One region of the Desemzia sp. FAM 23990 genome, then DNA from elsewhere that is predicted to be linked to it. Evidence: riboswitches for the same ligand, from Rfam matches in the RefSeq annotation. Region 1 holds a riboswitch; the other holds the start of a gene.
The links. Region 1 has a riboswitch for magnesium ahead of ACEN4I_RS03795 (cation transporting ATPase C-terminal domain-containing protein). Riboswitches for the same ligand answer to the same signal wherever they lie in the genome.
Positions count from the first base shown of each region.

Region 2: it holds a riboswitch for magnesium, as region 1 does, so the genes downstream of both, mgtE (magnesium transporter) here and ACEN4I_RS03795 (cation transporting ATPase C-terminal domain-containing protein) in region 1, are expected to answer to the same signal.

Region 1 is NZ_JBGQQW010000006.1:78,377-87,676, reverse strand. Features, by position in the region: gene ACEN4I_RS03830 (hypothetical protein) at 84-251, shown strand; gene ACEN4I_RS03825 (hypothetical protein) at 412-555, shown strand; gene ACEN4I_RS03820 (fructose-1,6-bisphosphatase) at 674-2,641, shown strand; gene ACEN4I_RS03815 (histidine phosphatase family protein) at 2,910-3,590, shown strand; gene ACEN4I_RS03810 (Cof-type HAD-IIB family hydrolase) at 3,660-4,442, shown strand; RNA gene ssrA (transfer-messenger RNA) at 4,783-5,150, opposite strand; gene ACEN4I_RS03800 (hypothetical protein) at 5,334-5,531, opposite strand; gene ACEN4I_RS03795 (cation transporting ATPase C-terminal domain-containing protein) at 5,528-5,887, opposite strand; M-box (ykoK) riboswitch at 6,305-6,470, opposite strand; partial or broken gene ACEN4I_RS03790 (MFS transporter) at 6,751-8,244, shown strand; gene ACEN4I_RS03785 (AraC family ligand binding domain-containing protein) at 8,413-9,054, shown strand; gene ACEN4I_RS03780 (helix-turn-helix domain-containing protein) at 9,070-9,285, shown strand.
Region 2 is NZ_JBGQQW010000036.1:6,957-16,256, reverse strand. Features, by position in the region: gene ACEN4I_RS12530 (hypothetical protein) at 1-650, shown strand, start outside; gene ACEN4I_RS12525 (YdhK family protein) at 1,262-1,852, opposite strand; gene ACEN4I_RS12520 (alpha/beta hydrolase) at 2,111-3,037, shown strand; gene ACEN4I_RS12515 (alcohol acetyltransferase) at 3,072-4,481, shown strand; gene ACEN4I_RS12510 (DUF6320 domain-containing protein) at 4,478-5,146, shown strand; gene mgtE (magnesium transporter) at 5,249-6,622, opposite strand; M-box (ykoK) riboswitch at 6,965-7,129, opposite strand; gene ACEN4I_RS12500 (MalY/PatB family protein) at 7,287-8,474, opposite strand; gene ACEN4I_RS12495 (bacteriochlorophyll 4-vinyl reductase) at 8,604-9,300, opposite strand, start outside.

The DNA of each region.
Region 1 (9,300 bases):
TTTAGTGTGCTGGCTTTACTTTCAAGTGCCAAGGACAATATTGTGCTTTTTTAACGGTTATGTGATAAAGTAGGAAAAAGAAAATGTGTATGTATCAATTTAATGTAAAGACAATCGATCAAGAAACAGTTTCCCTGTTTGAATACAAAGGAAAAGCGTTGTTGATTGTGAATAGGGCTAGTGAATGTGGACTGGCTCCACAGCTGGAAGGGTTGCAAGAACTGTATCAAACTATCAAACAAGAGTTTTAACGTACTAGGTTTTTTTTCCTATCAATCCATGAACCAAGAACTGTTAGAAGGACAAGAGATTGCTGCTTTTTATTCTACTCAATATGGGGTTACTTTCCTTTGTTTGAAAGGGTATTGGTGAATGGTGCGAAAGCTCATCCGTTATATCAATATTTAGTGAATGAAACAAAAAGGAAGAAAAAAATGGAGTTACACGAAGTTTTTAATTGGGCGAGATGGAGAAATTATGGAACGATTCGCATCTCTGACGACTCCAGAAAAGATTGAAGATTCTATTGTTGAAGCTTTGGCAGTACCTGAATAAATCTATCCAAAGAGCAAACGAAAAAACTACAGCCGTAGTTTTTTTGTTTTTTTATCAACAGGTAACCAGAACAATGCTATACTAATTGGTATAGGTGAAAAAGAAAGGGGCGGTTGAAATGGAAATGAAAAATAAATATTTAACGATGTTGGCAAAAGAATACCCGACGATCGGATCAACGACTTCTGAAATCATCAATCTAGAAGCCATAATGAATTTACCCAAAGCAACAGAACACTATGTTAGTGATATCCACGGGGAATATGATGCATTTCAACATGTCCTGCGAAATGGTTCGGGAAATATCAAAGAAAAGATTGGAGAGATTTTTACTGATCGATTGACCCAAAAAGAAATGAACACGTTAGCGACAGTAATCTATTATCCAGAAGAAAAAACGGAAGATATCATGAAAACTTTTGAAACGGAAGAAGAAGCACGTGAGTGGTATCGCATCACTATCTCTAGACTAATTGAATTGTGCCGATTTGTTGGCTCCAAGTACACTCAATCAAAAGTACGGAAATCCTTGCCAGAGGAATTCTCTTATATTACAGAGGAATTGCTTTTTAAAGATGGGACCTTTTCAAATAAAGATAATTATTACAGTGAGATCATCGATAGTATCATCTCATTGGACAGAGGGAAAGAGTATATTACAGCATTGTCCTATTTGATCCAACGTTTAGTTGTTGACCACTTGCATGTGGTGGGAGATATTTACGATAGAGGTCCTTATCCGGATAAAATTATTGATGCTTTGATCCGCCATCATTCCGTTGACATTCAATGGGGAAACCACGATATTTTATGGATCGGAGCTGCTTCTGGTTCAGAAGTGTGTATGGCAAATGTGATCCGTATTTCTGCACGCTACAATAACTTAGATATTTTAGAAGACAGCTATGGAATCTCATTGCGCTATTTGTCCAACTTTGCGGAATCTACGTATACTGGAGATGCTGACAGTTGTTTTGCGCCTAAAGTGAATCCTGAGACCAATATCTTAAAAGAAGAGATTATTCAGAATACAAAGATTCATCAAGCTATTGCGGTTATTCAATTTAAATTAGAAGCAGCCATTATTGAAAGACATCCAGAGTTTCATTTGGAACACCGTCTGTTGTTAAACAAAATTGATTACGAAAATGGCACCATCACCATTAGAGGACAAGAATATCCTTTATTGAGCACCAACTTTCCCACCATCGATCCGACAGACCCGTTCAAATTAACAGATGATGAACAATGGATTGTGGATAAATTAACAGAAGGTTTTAAAAACAGTGGGAAATTACAAAAACACATTTCTTATTTGATCAATAAAGGAAGTATGTATCTGACATACAATGATAATTTATTGTTCCATGGGTGTATTCCGTTGAATGAAGATGGAAGCTTTATGGGAATGGAAATAAGAGGCAACTATGTCTATGGACATTCTTTGTTGGATAAGTTTGAAGATGCCGTAAGAAAAGGATTTTTGTATCAAAACAGAAGCAACAACCATAAGTATTTAGATTTAGTTTGGTATTTGTGGACAGGACCTGTTTCTTCTTTATTTGGGAAAGACCAAATGACGACTTTTGAACGCTATTATGTAAAAGACAAGGCTTGTCATGAAGAAAAGAAAAATGCTTATTACCGTATGCGCAATGAAGTTGAGACCTGTGAAAAGATATTAGCTGAATTTGGCTTAGATCCGACTAAAGGTCGCATCATCAATGGGCACACACCGGTAAAAGAAAAAAGAGGAGAAGATCCGATCAAAGCAGATGGCAGAATGTTGGTCATTGATGGTGGGTTTTCAAAAGCTTATCAAGGAACGACAGGTTTAGCTGGATATACGTTGCTGTATAATTCGTTTGGAATGATGCTGGTTTCTCATCAACCCTTCACGTCTCCTCAGGAAGCGATCGAGAATGAGATAGACATTGTTTCTACCCGACGAGTGGTAGATAAAGAATTGGAACGAAAGAAAGTGAAAGAAACGGATATCGGTAAAAAACTGCAAGATCAAGTAACTGATCTGAAAGCGTTGCTCGATGCTTACCGTAACGGGGATATCCCAGAGAACATAAAATAAATGATGTCCATTTATGGAGTCAGTAACCAAGATAACTGTTTCTTACTTAACTGGTAGGAAACAGTTATTTTGGTTTGTGAAGCTGGCAAAACAATAGCCAACCAGCTTTATGTGACAATTGAGGTAAAATCAAAAATAAAACAAAGAGAGTTTTTAATGTATTGTATTTATTTAACGAATAAAAAAACTCTTTTTCATTAATTTATAACGGCTTTCTGTTACAATAAAAATAGAAGATTCTGAAATCAGTGCACTGGAGGAAATGAAAATGAGTAAAGGTTGTACATTTTATTTTGTTCGTCATGGACAAACGTATTTTAATCATTACCGAAAGATACAAGGGTGGAGTAACACACCATTGACAGAAGAAGGTACGGAAGATGTGTATCGTAGCGCTAGAGGATTAGCGGATGTAGAATTTGATGCAGTGTACACAAGTGACTTAAGCCGTACGGTTCAAACAGCAAGTATTATTTTAGAAGAAAATAAACAGGCTGAAAATTTAAAAATTGAAATGATGCCGGAATTCAGAGAAGTCTTTTTTGGTTTCTTTGAAGGTGAAAATGTAGACGTCGCTTGGGAAACGATCAACCAAGAACTGAATTATCCTTCCATTCCTGAAATGTTTGCACAGGCAAGCATTCCCGAACGAATGAATGCGACTAAAAAAGCTGATCCGTATCACGATGCAGAAGATTTTTTAACCTTCTGGACCAGAATTGAAGAAGGGTTGATGAAACTGATCAGTAAACATCGTGATACTGGAGACAAAGTATTGGTAGTGGCTCATGGAAATACCATCCGCTACTTACTGAATAATTTAGTAGCAGAGCTAGAAAATCCGCAACCTCTTTTAAACGCAAGTGTCTCTATTGCTTCTTATCAAAATGGTGCTTACCATTTGGAAAAATACAATGAAGTCAGACACTTTAAAGATTTGAAAGAATAAGCTGAGCAAATCAGTTATACACATTCAGTTGAGTACAACTGGATGAACAACAAATATGGAGGTACAGCATTGACTACACCTAAAGGACTTGTATTTTTTGATTTAGATGGAACGTTATTGAATGCTAAATCAGAGTTGGATCAAGAAATCAGTGAAGCATTAGAAAGTATGAAGCGAAAAAATATTATTCCATTTGTAGCGACTGGCCGCAGTCCGATTGAGATTGAACATGTATTGGAAAATAGCCCGATAGATTCTTTTATTACACTGAATGGCCAATATATTGTTTATGAAGGAAAGGAAATATACCGAAGTGCTATTCCGAAAAAATTGATGAATGAATTGAAATCTGCTACCGATAAGTATGACTTTCCTTTATCTATGTACACACATGATAAAATCCGCACGACGAAGGATACTCAAACAATGATCACCGCTTATAAAAATATCCATACGAAACCACCTGAAGTGGATGCTGCTTTTCATTTGAAGGAAGAAGTATTGATGGCGCTGATTATTAATGATGATCCTAGTTACGATGAGGATTTTCGTTCTAAATTTCCTCAATTGTCTTTTTACCGCAATACACCGTATAGCGTAGACACTATTATTAAAAACAATTCCAAAGCAACTGGGATCAAAGAATTAGAAAAATTACTAGGCCTTGAAAATGTTCCAACGTATGCTTTTGGAGATGGTCCAAACGATAGAGAAATGATTGCCTATGCTGATTATGGTATCGCCATGCAAAATGGAGTGGATGAAGTAAAAGAAGTAGCTGATTACGTTACCTCATTTAGCAATGTAGAAGGCGGCATTATAGAAGGTTTGAAAAAATACAATTTAATTTAGCAGTTGTATTTATTTCGATAAGCAAATCCCATTCGCACTTTTGTGAATGGGATTTGTTGCATGGTGGGGGATAGTCCACTATTTTGCCTTATGGTGATTCAAACTGCAATGATCATCATTCAGTGTCTCTGGATGATGATCAAACTAAGCTTATCATCATAGCAATTTACTCCATCAGCTTTTATACACAAAATGGCTGAAACATTTAGTCCTCTGTTCATAAATAACCCTTTAAAGGAGCGTTTAGAATAGGGGAGAACCACTTGACCACAACAGCTTTTGTTTAGAAAACAAAAAAAGCAGTAAATACTGACAAATCAGTATTTGCTGCTTTTTTATTGTATGGAGACGAGGGGAGTCGAACCCCTGTCCAAACATAACGACACCTAGACGTCTACGTTTATAGTTATACTACTTAAAAGTTCGCTTAGTATTAGCCGCACAACAGGCATCGTACTTTGCTAGTCTGATAATCTCTTCTAAATCTTGCAGACGGAAAGATTTAGTGTATCCCACTGATTATAGGACCCTTACTCGAGTACATGGGCGATACCGAGAGGATCTACACTAAGCTGTTATTACGCAGCTAAAGCGTAAGAGTTATTATTGTTTTTAGCAGTTATATTTAACTGTAACGTTTTTACGTAGCCGTAACCTACGAAACGCGATCCAAGCTCGACCTATGCCTGTCGAATCCGTAACGCCCCCGAAATAAAAGGGAGTACAGACTTAGTACCTAAAGTACTATAATAGTCATCTATCTAACTCTGCAACTATCATACCACATCTACTAATCAAAAGAAAGTATGTTCGCTCCGGAAATAAAAAAAAGAAAGCTTAAGCTGCCTTTTAAGCAGACTATAAAACTTTCTTTTCTGTCATGCAAGTCCATTATAACCATTGCTTGTTGATTTTGATATAAATGTCTTTAACGTTTTGAGTTGTAACGATATAAGCTGTAACAATTAAAATCATCCATTTCCAGTAAATTACTGGCAAAGCCACAAAGTCAAAAAACGTACCTAGCGGGCTACCAGGAATCCAGATAGCTGCTGCAATAACAGCTAGTGTTGAAGGAATCACACTCATACTAGCTCTGCTTTGAATAAATGGAATTTTTTCGTTTGAATAATATGCACAACGACTGTCTGAGTAATCAATCCGATAACAAACCATCCTGAATGGAATAAAGGTGCATCTTGCACAGAGTTTACTTGGAAAACAAACCACATCAACAAGAAAGTCAAAATATCAAAAATGGAACTGATTGGTCCAATGCTGAAAGTAAATTTCAGCAAATCAGCAGTTTTCCAAGTAGCTGGTTCCATGAGATTTTCAGAATCCATTTTGTCCCAAGGAATGGCTAATTGTGCAACGTCATAAATCAGATTTTGAACGAGCAATTGGATAGAGAGCCCTTCTATTTGAGTGTGTAATTGTGCCAAAAAAGTTTTTTCTGTCAGATAACCGATTTCTTTTAGTTGGTTATTTTTTGATTTTTTTTCGGTATAAATAGAATTTTTTTGTTTACTATTATGTTTTCCTCCTTGACTTAAAGGAAAATAAGCGTGCTACATCATCAGCCGAATAAAATGGGTTATGGTAGCATGACTTATTTCTCTTTTAGTTTTCCAATCACTAGCAGAGCTTTGTTCCATACTCTTTCACCTCATTTTTATCGTTTATTTTGAAACGAATCTGTAGGACTTCTATATGATGGTTTACCTTCGTAGTACAGAATGCAAAACAACAAAAAAGCATACACCCCATCTGACGACAGAGTATATGCTTGAATATCCAATCCAAATAAAGGGTAAACATTCCATATCTAGATAATATTTTTTTGCATGTTAAAAAAACATTATGCCTTCTCCATCGTTGAGTTTTAGCACTATATGGCGTAGATTGTTCAACAGCTACGTTAAGAATGACCTTGCGTCGATCATTCCTGTTGACCCATTGGTGTCTCTCGACGTTTTTGTGCAGCAGCGTTTTTCCATATAGGAGCCTCGTCTAACAGAAGCTTTATTCATTTCGTTTGCCATGCTAGTTCAAAAAAATTTATAAGTCAAGTTTGATGGAAGAAAAATAATCATTTAAAAAAGCCTAATCAGTCAATCTTTAAGTAATACTTACGGATTCACAGTCAATGTAAAAAGTTTCATTTGCCGATATACTAGTATCATATTTATTAAATTGGTATCATATAACGATACTTGTGTTGCTTTAATATCATTAAGAATAAGAAAGGAGAAAAGACGGTTTAGTTAGAAAAAATGAAAGCGGTATCTGTTGTGACATATGAAGAATGGGAGTGAATAAAATGGAAAAAGTAATTGATGTACATCCAGATAATCTGGCTACTAGAAAGCCTGCTAAATATCGGACAGCTAAAGTTTGGCAAATTGGAGCTTTTGCACTAAATAATACAGCAACAAACGCATTTATGTTTTTAATGACTTTTGTATCCTATTATGCAACAGGAGTTGTTGGATTAGGAACTGTCTTAGTTTCAACGCTCATTACAGCTAGTCGTCTCTGGGATGGTGTTACTGATCCAATTATCGGTCTTTGGATTGATAAAACTGATGGTAAGTTAGGGAAATTCAGACCGTTTATGATTTCTGGTTATGTTGTTATGACCATTACCACGTTATTATTGTTTTTTACCAATCATTTAATTCCAGAAAACTTACGTTTGGCTTAATTTATAGTGTTGTATTTGATTTATATTGTTGGGTACACTTTCCAGACAGCTTGTACAAAATCTGGCCAGTCGGTATTAACCAATGATCCAAATCAACGGCCATTATTCTCTACATTTGATTTGTCTTATACGTCTTTATTCTTTGCTGGTGCTGCTGTTTATGTATCAAATTATCTAGAACCAAAACATGGTGGTTTTAATGAAGCTTTCTTTGCTGAATTTGTTATCACAGTAGTGTTAATGGTAGGAGTGTTAACTTTACTGGCAGTTGCTGGTATTTGGAAGCATGATAGAACAGAAAATTTTGGTACAGGTGGAAAACAAGAAAAAATTGGTTTAAAAGACATGTTTGGGATTTTAAAAGGGAACCGACCTTTACAAATGTTGATTGTTGCTGCGGCAACTGATAAGTTAGCCTTAACAGTTGCAAATAATGCTATTGTAATGGTCTTGTTATTTGGTGTCGTAATCGGGGATTATGGATTGTATGGTCAAGTATCAGCTTACACAATGATTCCTTCTTTGATTATTATCCAAATCGGTACAAGATATGCTCGTAAATTAGGTTCTAAGCAGGCTTTAGTAACTGCAACATGGGCATGTATCATTATTTACTCTGCGCTATTTGCTCTATTGTTACTAGGAGATCCTTCTCAAATCAGCTTTGATAACATGGGATTCATGACAATCGCTTTCTTAGTATTGTTTATTCTAGGTAATGGTGTGAAAACAGTATCAGGTGGGATTGTTATTCCAATGATTCCAGATATTACAGATTATGAAACCTATAAAACAAGCCGTTATGCACCTGGTGTAATGGGAACGATCTTCTCATTTGTGGATAAAATGATTTCTTCTTTTGGACAAACCATTATTGGTATTACTTTAGCCTGGGTCGGCTTTACTGAAGTATTCCCCACAACGGAAACTCCCTATACAGAAAATATTTTCTGGGTAACGATGTTGTTGTTCATTGGTTTATTGATTCTTGCTTGGATTGCTTCATTAATCGCTATGAGATTTTATGAATTAGATAGCAAACGAATGGCTGAAATTCAAGAAGTATTAGAAGAAAGAAGAATTGCTGGCAAATAAAGAAACAGAATAAAGCTTTTAATAAAGGATGGTAAGTACCAATGTGAAAATGGAACTTATCGTCTTTTTTGTTACAATGAATTCAAATAAGTTTCTGAGTCAATTTTGACAGCTTATTGTTTGTTATAAAGAAGGACAGATTGAATAGGAAATTAGAGGATGATCTAAATGATAATTCCAGAAAAAATAAATGCTTTGGTACATGTAAAAGGCCAATACTATAGTCTTAACTATCATTCCCATCAGCAATATGAACTGTATTTTTTCCATCAGGGAAAATGCAGATACCTGATCAATAATCAAATTTATGATTTGCAACGAGGAGATATCATTGCTTTAGATGGCACGGAACTTCATAAACCACATGTGCTTGAAGAGAGCGAATTATATGAACGCAGTATGATTCACTTTTCTGCCGCTTGGATAGAGAGTAGTCTGAAAGAATTAAATGCTCTTTATTTATTAGACGTGTTCAGAGATTTTCCACACCAAATTTTTCGCATTGAAGATCAAGAGTGCTACAATAACATCATCGAATTGGGTAAAAAATTAGCTGATTTATCTAAAGAAGAATTTACAGTTACGCAGGAAGCAGAGATAAAACTCGTCTTAAGCATGTTTTTGTTGAAAGTCTATCAAGCAAAGCGCAAACCAATCGTGTGGATGAAAGAAATAAAAAGCGAAAAAGATAAGTATGCTGAAAAAATCGCGACTTATTTGCAACAGCATTTTACTGAAAAAATCACTATTGAGAAACTGTCAAAAAAATTAAATATCAGCAAATCATATATTTCCCACGTCTTCAAATAATCTACTGGTTATTCTGTGATGGAATTTTTAATGGATTACCGTTTAGTTCAAGCCAAATTTCAAATAGAAGTTTCCGGAGCTAAAAAGACTTTAAAAGAAATAGCTTACGATTGCGGATTTGAAAGTGATGCGCACTTTAATCGTTTCTTTAAGAAAAAGATAGGTATGACACCCAATAGATATCGAAAAGAAGTTGAAGCTAATATGACCGCTGGTTCAAATCACGATTAAAAAAGAAAAGGAATT
Region 2 (9,300 bases), on a different contig from region 1:
GTTCAAAACTCCTATTGCCCTTGGTGGTGATCGGACCGACTTTAGTTAACAGTCCTGATTTAGCGGCTATTCCAACATTATTTTGGCCGGTATTTTTATTTGGCGGATTTATTTATACGTTTTTCACCTTAAATGCGGTGTCGATTGTCGGAGTCATCATTTCTTTAGACCGAGAAAACTTCTTGTATCTCAAATCACTGCCATTTTCAATGAAGCACTATTTAAGACAAAAATTTCTGTTTGCCTTTGGTATTGAACTGATCATTCCGGTGTTATTGGCGATCGGATTAATGGTATTCCTTCAAGTCCCGTTGTTGTTTGCAGTACTATTCTTAGCAGGGCTTGTGATCGGAACTCTTGCGCTGAGCCACTTTTATTTTGTACGCGATTATCGATTGCTTAATCTGGATTGGCAAAATCTAACCGAACTCTTTAGCAGAGGAGCTGGAACTTGGGTTCAAGCCATCAGTATTTTTATTACTGTTTTCTTCGGTGTCTTGGCTGTTGTGGGTGTTTCGTTTATTTTATTGGCTTTGCCGCTAATTGGCCAAATGCTGTTTTCTGCTGCTATTGTTCTGGTGCCCCTGAGTCTTTCTGCTGGGTTATTGGTGAGATACAAAAAAACATTTTGGAAGCAGTTTGAAGAATAAGCTGGAATAGAGATGATGTAGTGGATTCTGTGGGTTACTCCATGATCTAAAGCAAAGTAAAATCCCTTTTCGCTAATGGGCAACCATCAGCGAAAAGGGATTTTGTTGTGTTGCAGAGTAGAAGGGGGGCTATTTAATGATTCACAGCTGATTATAAGTGGAATTATGAAGAAGACGAGAGATACTTAAAGATTCGAGGTTGGTTACATGTGTGAATGTGAAGTAGAGGTGGTCTACTTAATAATTCGAGGTTGATTACATGTGTGAATGTGAAGTAGAGGTGGTCTACTTAATAATTCGAGGTTGATTACATGCGGGAATGTGAAGTAGAGGTGGTCTACTTAAAGATTCGAGATTGATTACATGCGGGAATGTGAAGTAGAGGTGGTCTACTTAATAATTCGAGGTTAGTTACATGCGGAATTGTGAAATAGAGACGTTCTACTTCACAATTCGAGACTATCAATAAGCTGAATTAGGAAGTGGGACCTGATCACCTAGTAATCACCTCCTGATTATAGGTACATGCGGACTTTTATATGCCCAAGGGAGTAAATGAGTGATATGAAAAAAGGCTATCTCATATTGAGACAACCCATTCTGTTTATCACCTATTCAACGGGAGCTAATTCATCTTCGGTCAACCATTTATGATTTTTCACAGTCTCACTGCCATCAGTAGGCTGGTAGTCGACCATGTACACCGTAGTTTCATTGGCTGCATCAATAGTAGCAGCAGCTCCTTGCATGCCTTCCATGTGCATAGCTTCCAAAGTGACTTCAGTACCTGGCTCTAGAGCCGAGTCCCCAGCTTCTGCCATTTCTTCATATACAACCCATTTATGATTTTTTACACGGTCGCCGCCGTTCGTTGGATCATAAGATACTTCATAAGCAACAGTATCAAATGCTCCTACAATAGTAGCTTCTGCGCCTTTCATACCAGGCATGTGTCCAGATTCGATCATCACGGTATCGCCAACTGCATAGGTGGGATCTTGTGCTTCTTGAAGTCCTTCTGGAATGTCGCCAGAGTCGTCATGCATCATGTGTCCCATATCCGATTCTTCCATAGAACTTGATTCCTCGATTGAACTGCTGGACTCTGAGGAATTTGTTTCCGCTTCTTCTGTTGTAGAACAAGCGGATAAAGCTAAAGTAGTAGACAGCGCTAAAAATGGTAAAAAGTTTTTTCGATTCATAACTGATTCCTCCTATCAAATGTAAACAGAAACGTTTACATTCGTAATCAATTAACAGCTTAACAAGAATAGTAGGAGAAGGTCAATAAATCAGCTTTATTGAGTTGATTGTTTCAAATTAGGCTCAAGTCTAGTAAAATAAAAGCAAGTAGAGCTCTGTTAGGAAAAAGGGCCAGCTGATAAAGGCTGAGATTTATATGCGTGTGTTAATGGATAAACAGTAAAAAGCACGTATATAAATATAGAAGGAGTACACTGATGAATCCCATTTTTAAATTTGTGTTGAAAATGATGTCTTCCCCTAAAATCAATATGCAGGAAGATTATGAATTTGTACGAAAGATGCAGCAGATTTTTTCTAAAAAACCTAAGAAGGGATACATCATCTTAGATCAAAAAATTTATTCCAAGGATCAATCTCACGATATCCCTGTTAGAGTATTTCGCCCTCAAGAGCTGCGGCACGATGATGCTTTGTTATTTGTTCATGGTGGAGGATGGGTGACTGGAAACATCGATACGTATACAAATACTTGTATCAATATGGCCGATTTAACAGGGAGGGTAGTGTACTCGGTAAATTACCGTTTAGCTCCTGAATATCCATATCCAGCCGGGTTAGAAGACTGCTATCAGGTGGTGGACATCTTGCTGAATCATTTGGAAATGGCACGATTGGCAGATGTTTCTAAGTTGACCTTGATCGGAGATTCTGCGGGAGCCAATCTGATAGCTGCAGTGTCGCTGTTACTGCGAGATGAAGGCAGGATAGTACCAGCAAAGCAGATATTGCTGTACCCTGTCACGTATTGGGATCACACAGAAAACTCTCCTTTTGAATCTATTCGTACGAATGGATATGACTACGGGTTGACCGCCAAAAAGATGCAAGAATATATGGAATTGTATGCTCCTGAATTGGCAACGCGTCAAAGTCCGTATATCTCTCCTTTATCAGCTGATGATCTGACAAAACAGCCGGAGACACTGATTGTGACAGCTGAGTTTGATCCGCTTCGCGATGAAGGAGAAGCTTATGGAGAAAAATTACGAGATGCTGGAAATAAAGTGAGGATCCATCGAGTAAAAGAAACCGTTCATGGGTTTATTACGTACCCAAAATTCGTGGAACCGGTAGTTGAAACGTATGAGATTATCAATGAATTTTTAAGTACTGATCGATAAAGGGAAAGTTTTAGTTGTTTGGAGGTGAGTCAGTTTGAAGAAGAAGGAAACGACCAACCAAAAAGGATGGGTGCGACTAGACAATGCTTCGAATATTTTTTTAGCAGCCATGTCCACCACTGATACCAAAGTATTTCGGTTGAGTGCGGAAATGGAAAATGAGGTCGATTCCGTCCTGCTGCAACAAGCGCTTGAAAAAACGTATGCACAATATATGCTGTACCATAGTGTGTTAAGAAGAGGAATTTTTTGGTATTACCTGCAACAGACGACTATTCAACCGCGAGTAGTTCCTGATGTATTGACACCTTGTTCGCCGCTGTATCATTTTGATCAAAAAGAGTTATTGTTTCGTGTGATTTACAATGATAAGCGCATTCACTTGGAAGTGTTCCATGTTTTGAGTGACGGAACAGGAGCGCTGTGGTTCTTTGAAGATTTACTGAAAGAGTATATCTTATTGCGCCATCCTCAAACGCAAGCAGAATTAATGAAAGAACAACGGGAAATCCAGCAACAACACTTAGAAGACAGCTTTGTCACCCATTTTAGCCACAGTGAACAACAAAATTTTACGGACTCAGCGCAATCTGCTGTGCGCAGTTTTGTGAAAAGCAGTAAAAATGCTGCATTTGAATATGGACGAAAAGCGAGAAGATTGATGTGGGCAACGAAAAGAAGAAAACGTCGGAAACGGAAAATACATCGGATAACCGGCAGGAAAACAGCCGATAATCGAACAAAAATTATTGAATTAGAGATGCCGGTGAAAACAGTACTGAATTTGGCTCATGAACAAGATGCTACGCTGACTATGTATTTGATTGCTGTATACTTTGAAGCTATTCGAGAAGCCAGTCCACATTTTCGTTCTGGGGAAACGATCGCAATATCCGTTCCGGTAAATTTAAGACAATTTTATCCTTCCGATTCAGCCCGTAATTTCTTTAGTACCGTCAAATTAAAATACACTTATCCACAAGAAAAAGAAGTGGATATCAATAAAATCTGTGATACTTTGACGAAACAAATGCAGCACCAGCTGAGCAAAGAAAATTTGGAAAAACGGTTAAGCCGATTGATCGCATTTGAATACAATCCATTTAACCGAGTTATTCCGCGTCCGTTAAAAGATGGTGTGTTAAAAATCATCAATTTCTTTAACAACCGAAATTTAACAGTGGCTATGTCGAATCTCGGACGAGTGTCATTGCCGCAATCGATGAATCCCTATGTTCATGCGCTTTATTTCCACACGTCTGCTGTCAGACCCCAATTTTCTGTTATCAGTCATGGTGGAACTTTGACGATTTCTTTTACGTCGCCTTATTTAGAGACAGAGATCCAAGAAAACTTTGTTCGGAAACTGACTAAATCTGGGGTAGATGTAACGATTGCTGCAAATAAAGTGACAGCTTCAGAATTAAGAGGTGATGAAGAGTGAAACGATGTTCGCATTGTCAGGTAAATATTAAAGGTGACTGGTCGGAATGTCCGCTTTGTCACCAACAATTAGATCCGGTAGAGTCAGCAGAAGCTGCAAGCAGCCCTTATCCGGATATTCCTTTACGTTTCAATAAGAAAAAAGTTTTCAAATGGATGATGTTGGCGTCTGTAGTCATTATTCTTGGGTTTTATACAGCTGGATTTTTCTTTCCTGATCCCTTGAATGTTTGGCAATGGTCTTTATTTGGAATCGTCAATTTATGGTTAGTTGTCTTGATCATTATCCGTAAACGAAGAAATATAGCTAAAGGAATCGTTTATTTGATCATATCTGCTTCACTGGTCTGTGCGTATTTGGATTATATATCGGGCTGGAGTGCTTGGTCTACCACTTATGCGATTCCGCTGATCTGTACATTTGCTACAATAGCTATGTTTTTCGCGGTCCGAATCGTTCGCTTAAAAGTGGAAGATTATGTGTTGTATCTGTTGACTGCAACGCTGCTCGGATTTATGCCGACGACATTTTTGTTTTTAAATTGGACAACATGGCTGTTCCCATCCCAATTGTCGCTTTTATTGAGTACCTTGATGTTTATCTGGATCACCGCTATACACGGAAGAGCTATTATCACAGAACTGCAAAAACGCGCACAAATTTAAGGAAATATTCTCAGAAACAGTAACAAAGCTTCTTTTCAATTTAGTTATTGAAAAGAAGCTTTGTTTGTAAGGGATAAAAGAACAACTTGAGTAGTCATACTGTTATAAAATATGAAGCAGCTCAGTTGCTATACTAAAATAAATCAGCAATCCCAAAGCATCGTTGATAGTGGTGATAAAAGGACCAGAGGCAATTGCTGGATCGATGTTCATTTTGTGAATAACAATTGGAATAGTCGCGCCAACTACTGTGGAGAGACTAAGTGTGAAGAAAAGCGAGATGCCAATGATCAGTGCTAAAATGAGATTCCCATAGAAGAGACCTGCTACCACTCCCAATACTGTTCCAGCGACACCTCCAATCATTGTACCTGCTAGAAATTCTTTCCAGATCGTCTTCCAAAATTGTTTCCGGTTTCTTTCCTCTCCTTGGGAAATATTCCGTACAGCTATGGCAAGTGATTGAGTACCGACATTTCCGGCAGAGTCCATGATAATAGGAATAAAAGCAGCAAGGATGACTACTTGGTTGAGTGTTTCTTCAAAAGAACTGATGAGAGAAGCACTGATCATTCCTAGGAAAACTAGGATGATAATCCATGGCATTCGAAGCCGAGCCATCTCAAAGGCACTTTCTTCTCCTTTTTCTATTTTTTTCGGATTTTTTCGAATAGCTGAAAATTCATTAAAATCTTCCTTAGTTTCTTCGACTAAAACATCCATGATGTCATCTACAGTTACGATCCCCATCAGTTTATTTTTCTGATCCAAAACGGGGACAGCCAGCAGATCGTAATCTTGAATGATTTGAGCCACCTCTTCTTGGTCATCGTCGATTCGGACGAAAGCCAGTTGGGTATGCATGATATCCGCCAGCTTTGTTTCTTCCGAATGAAGAATGAGATCCCTTAGTGATACGACTCCGACTAAATGATCAGCATCATCCAGAACATAGAAGTAGTAAACCAATTCTGTAGCTTTCGCAATAGTACGAACTAAATCAATCGTTTGTTGTATAGTATGTTCAAGAGTAACCACTACCATCCCTTTGGTCATTATTGAACCAGCAGTCTCTGGTTCATAGGAGAGCATTTCTTCCACTTTTTTCCTCTCTGTATCTTCGAGTAAGTTAAGAAGAACTTTTTTTTCATCTTCATCAAAATAAGATAAAAAGGCCACAACGTTATCTAATTCCATATACGGAAACAAATGGGCGGTATACTGTGGCGAGAATACCTCATAAGCCTCTATTTGATCTGCTGGATCCATCCATTCGAACAATTCTGCAAATTCTGTTGGGCCTAGAAAGGACTCTATTTTCTTTTTCTTTTCAGGATAAAGCAAGTGAAACAGTTCTACTTGGTCTTTTAGATGGAGTTTCAAGAAGAGCCTCCGGAATCTCTTCCGATTGTTTTCTTTAGCAGCTCTAAAGACAGCCTCATAGTAATTATTTTTTCTAGTGTCTATTTTTTTCATTCCGATCATTCCTTTCGGGAAGGTTTACTAGATGCCATTCTTTTTTTTGTATCGTTAATTCAAACTTTCTCCTTCGACTATCCGAATTCGGATCCATATAAACCACCTCCTTAAAAGAATTCGTTCGTTAAAAAAATAGAGAACGTTACTACTTTAAGCGTTTAGTTCTATAGACAATGGCCTCCATTTCACGATAAAAAAGTGCCTCACCATGAAATAGCGAAAGATCCCAACTCTAGAATGAACGCTAAAAATTTATAAAACAAAAAAAGCACGCCCCCGAAGAGTGTGCAAAAAGACTGCCTGAGCAGCACGTTTCAAAATGGTTTATTTTGTCTATTTTCTGCACCTCTTCGTTGAGTTTTAGCTCTGTACAGCATAGGGATTGCCCCAGCTGCATTAAGAATTTCCTTAATTCGAAAATTCCTGTTAACCCATTGGCGTCTTTCGACGTTTCTGGGCAGCAGCCTATCTCTCGTACAGTAGCCTCACCTAACAAGGTTATTTACTTTTTATCTACGGACCTATTATAGAATATTGTTCACTTATTTACAAGCTTGCTTATTTGCTGATACATGACTGTTTCTTGCTATCCAAAATTTATAATACCGTACACCATAAATAAGGATACAAACCACTAAATGTGGTTTGCATCCTTATTTGACTAACGGTATTTCTTCATTGTATGAACTAAACGCTCAAGTGCATCCATCAAAATTTTAGTAGGCACAGCAAGGTTCAAGCGTTCAAAACCATTGCCTTCAGTCCCAAAGATATATCCTTCATCCCCAAATACCAAAGCTTCCTTGTGCATAACTTCTTCGAGTTCACTAGCCGAAAGCCCAAAAGCATTGAAATCCAGCCATTGCAAAAACGTTCCTTCTAAATCAAATACCGTTACTTCAGGCAATTCTTGGTTTAAATAGCGTTTCAATTCTTGATGATTGTGCCAAATCAGTTCTTTGAATTCCTTTAACCAAGGTACGCCTACGGTATAAGCCAATTCGGTAGCTTTTAACCCAAGCACATTTGTTCCGCCATCCAAACCCGTGACTTCCATATCCTCTAAAAATCGTTCGCGCAAATTTGGATTGGAAATAATGATGTTGGAGTTTTTTTGTCCCGCTAAGTTAAAAGACTTGCTGACAGCTGTAGCGGTGATACAAATAGAAGCTGCGTCTTCAGTCGCTATAGCCATTGGTGTATAAGAATGCCCGGGCATGGTGAGATCATGATGAATCTCATCTGCCAAAATAATCACGTCATTAGCCACGCAAATATCTATCACTTTAGCCAATTCGTCTTTGGACCACACTCTTCCAACTGGATTATGAGGATTGGAGAATAAGAGCAGTTTATTCGCAGGGTCTTTTGCTTTTTTTTCCAAATCTGCGAAGTCGATTTCATAATGTGTCTCTTTTTGGATCAAGACACTTTTCACAATATGGCGTTCGGTTTTTTCGATGGCTGCATAGAAAGGGTAGTAGACAGGCGATAAAAGCAATACGCCATCTCCTGGATCAGTGAATGAACGGATAGTAGGATAGAAGGAGGTGACTACACCAGGTATAGTCAGAATCCAATCGTCTTCAATTTCCCAATGGTGCTGGATTTTCATCCAATTTTTTACAGCCGATAAATACTCTTTGGTAGGTAGGTCGTAACCCAAAATAGCTGTTTCTAAAAATTTTTGAAGCCCTTGAATAATTTCAGGCGCCATTTTCATATCCACATCAGCGATAGATAAAGGATAAATGTTATCATCTAATGAAGGATTCCAGTCATGCATTTGTTGCCATTTAGCGGAACCTGTATGTGATCTGTTGACAGCAGTAGTAAAATCATAAACCATAATCGCAGCCTCCTAAAAAGTCTAGTTATCTTACAAGTATTCTAACATAGATAGTCTTTTACACAGAATAGAAACTAAATTTGTGGACAATATCGCGTGTAGGAAGCTATTATTCTGTATTTATGGAGTTTAAACAATTTTAGTATTATCTGTTGATGTAATTTCTTCAAATTCGGCTTCAATGATTTCTAAATCTTTATTAAAATTACCTTCTTTATAATTTGAACTGTAACCTTTAATTAATTCTCTATTTAACTTCTTCGCTGCTAGCTCCATGGTAACAGCTGTAAGACCACCAGAAGCTATACCCCCAATAACAGGAATAGCTTTTGAAGCCGCGCTTGCAAGTCCTTTTTTAGTTAGTGTTTTTGAGGCAACTACTTTTGAGATATTTTTTATAAATGGATACCAGAGTGTTTTAGTTAAGGCTGTTGTCATAATTTTTTTTGAAGCATATTTTGCTGCGTTTGTACTCGCTACGCGTAATAAAGATGCAGCACCTTGTGCGCTGAACATTGTACCTAAAAATAAAACTAAACCGTCAATCTTCAATTCACCATCTTGATCAATAATATTTTCATAATCATAGATGTAGGCAAGCTCTTGAATAAGCCTAATAGAATAAATCATGTTCTGCAAAATATCTGCGGGAATTGTTCCTGCCATGGCCAACCCACCAGGAAGACCCGAGACAAATGAAAGACTGGAGCTTCCAATGACATTTTTGTGAATGCGGACTTTGGCCATGGTTTCCTTTTCTTTTAAACTAATAGTAATACTCCCGTTGCGAATCTCATCTTCGCTAACACCATAAATTTTTGATAAA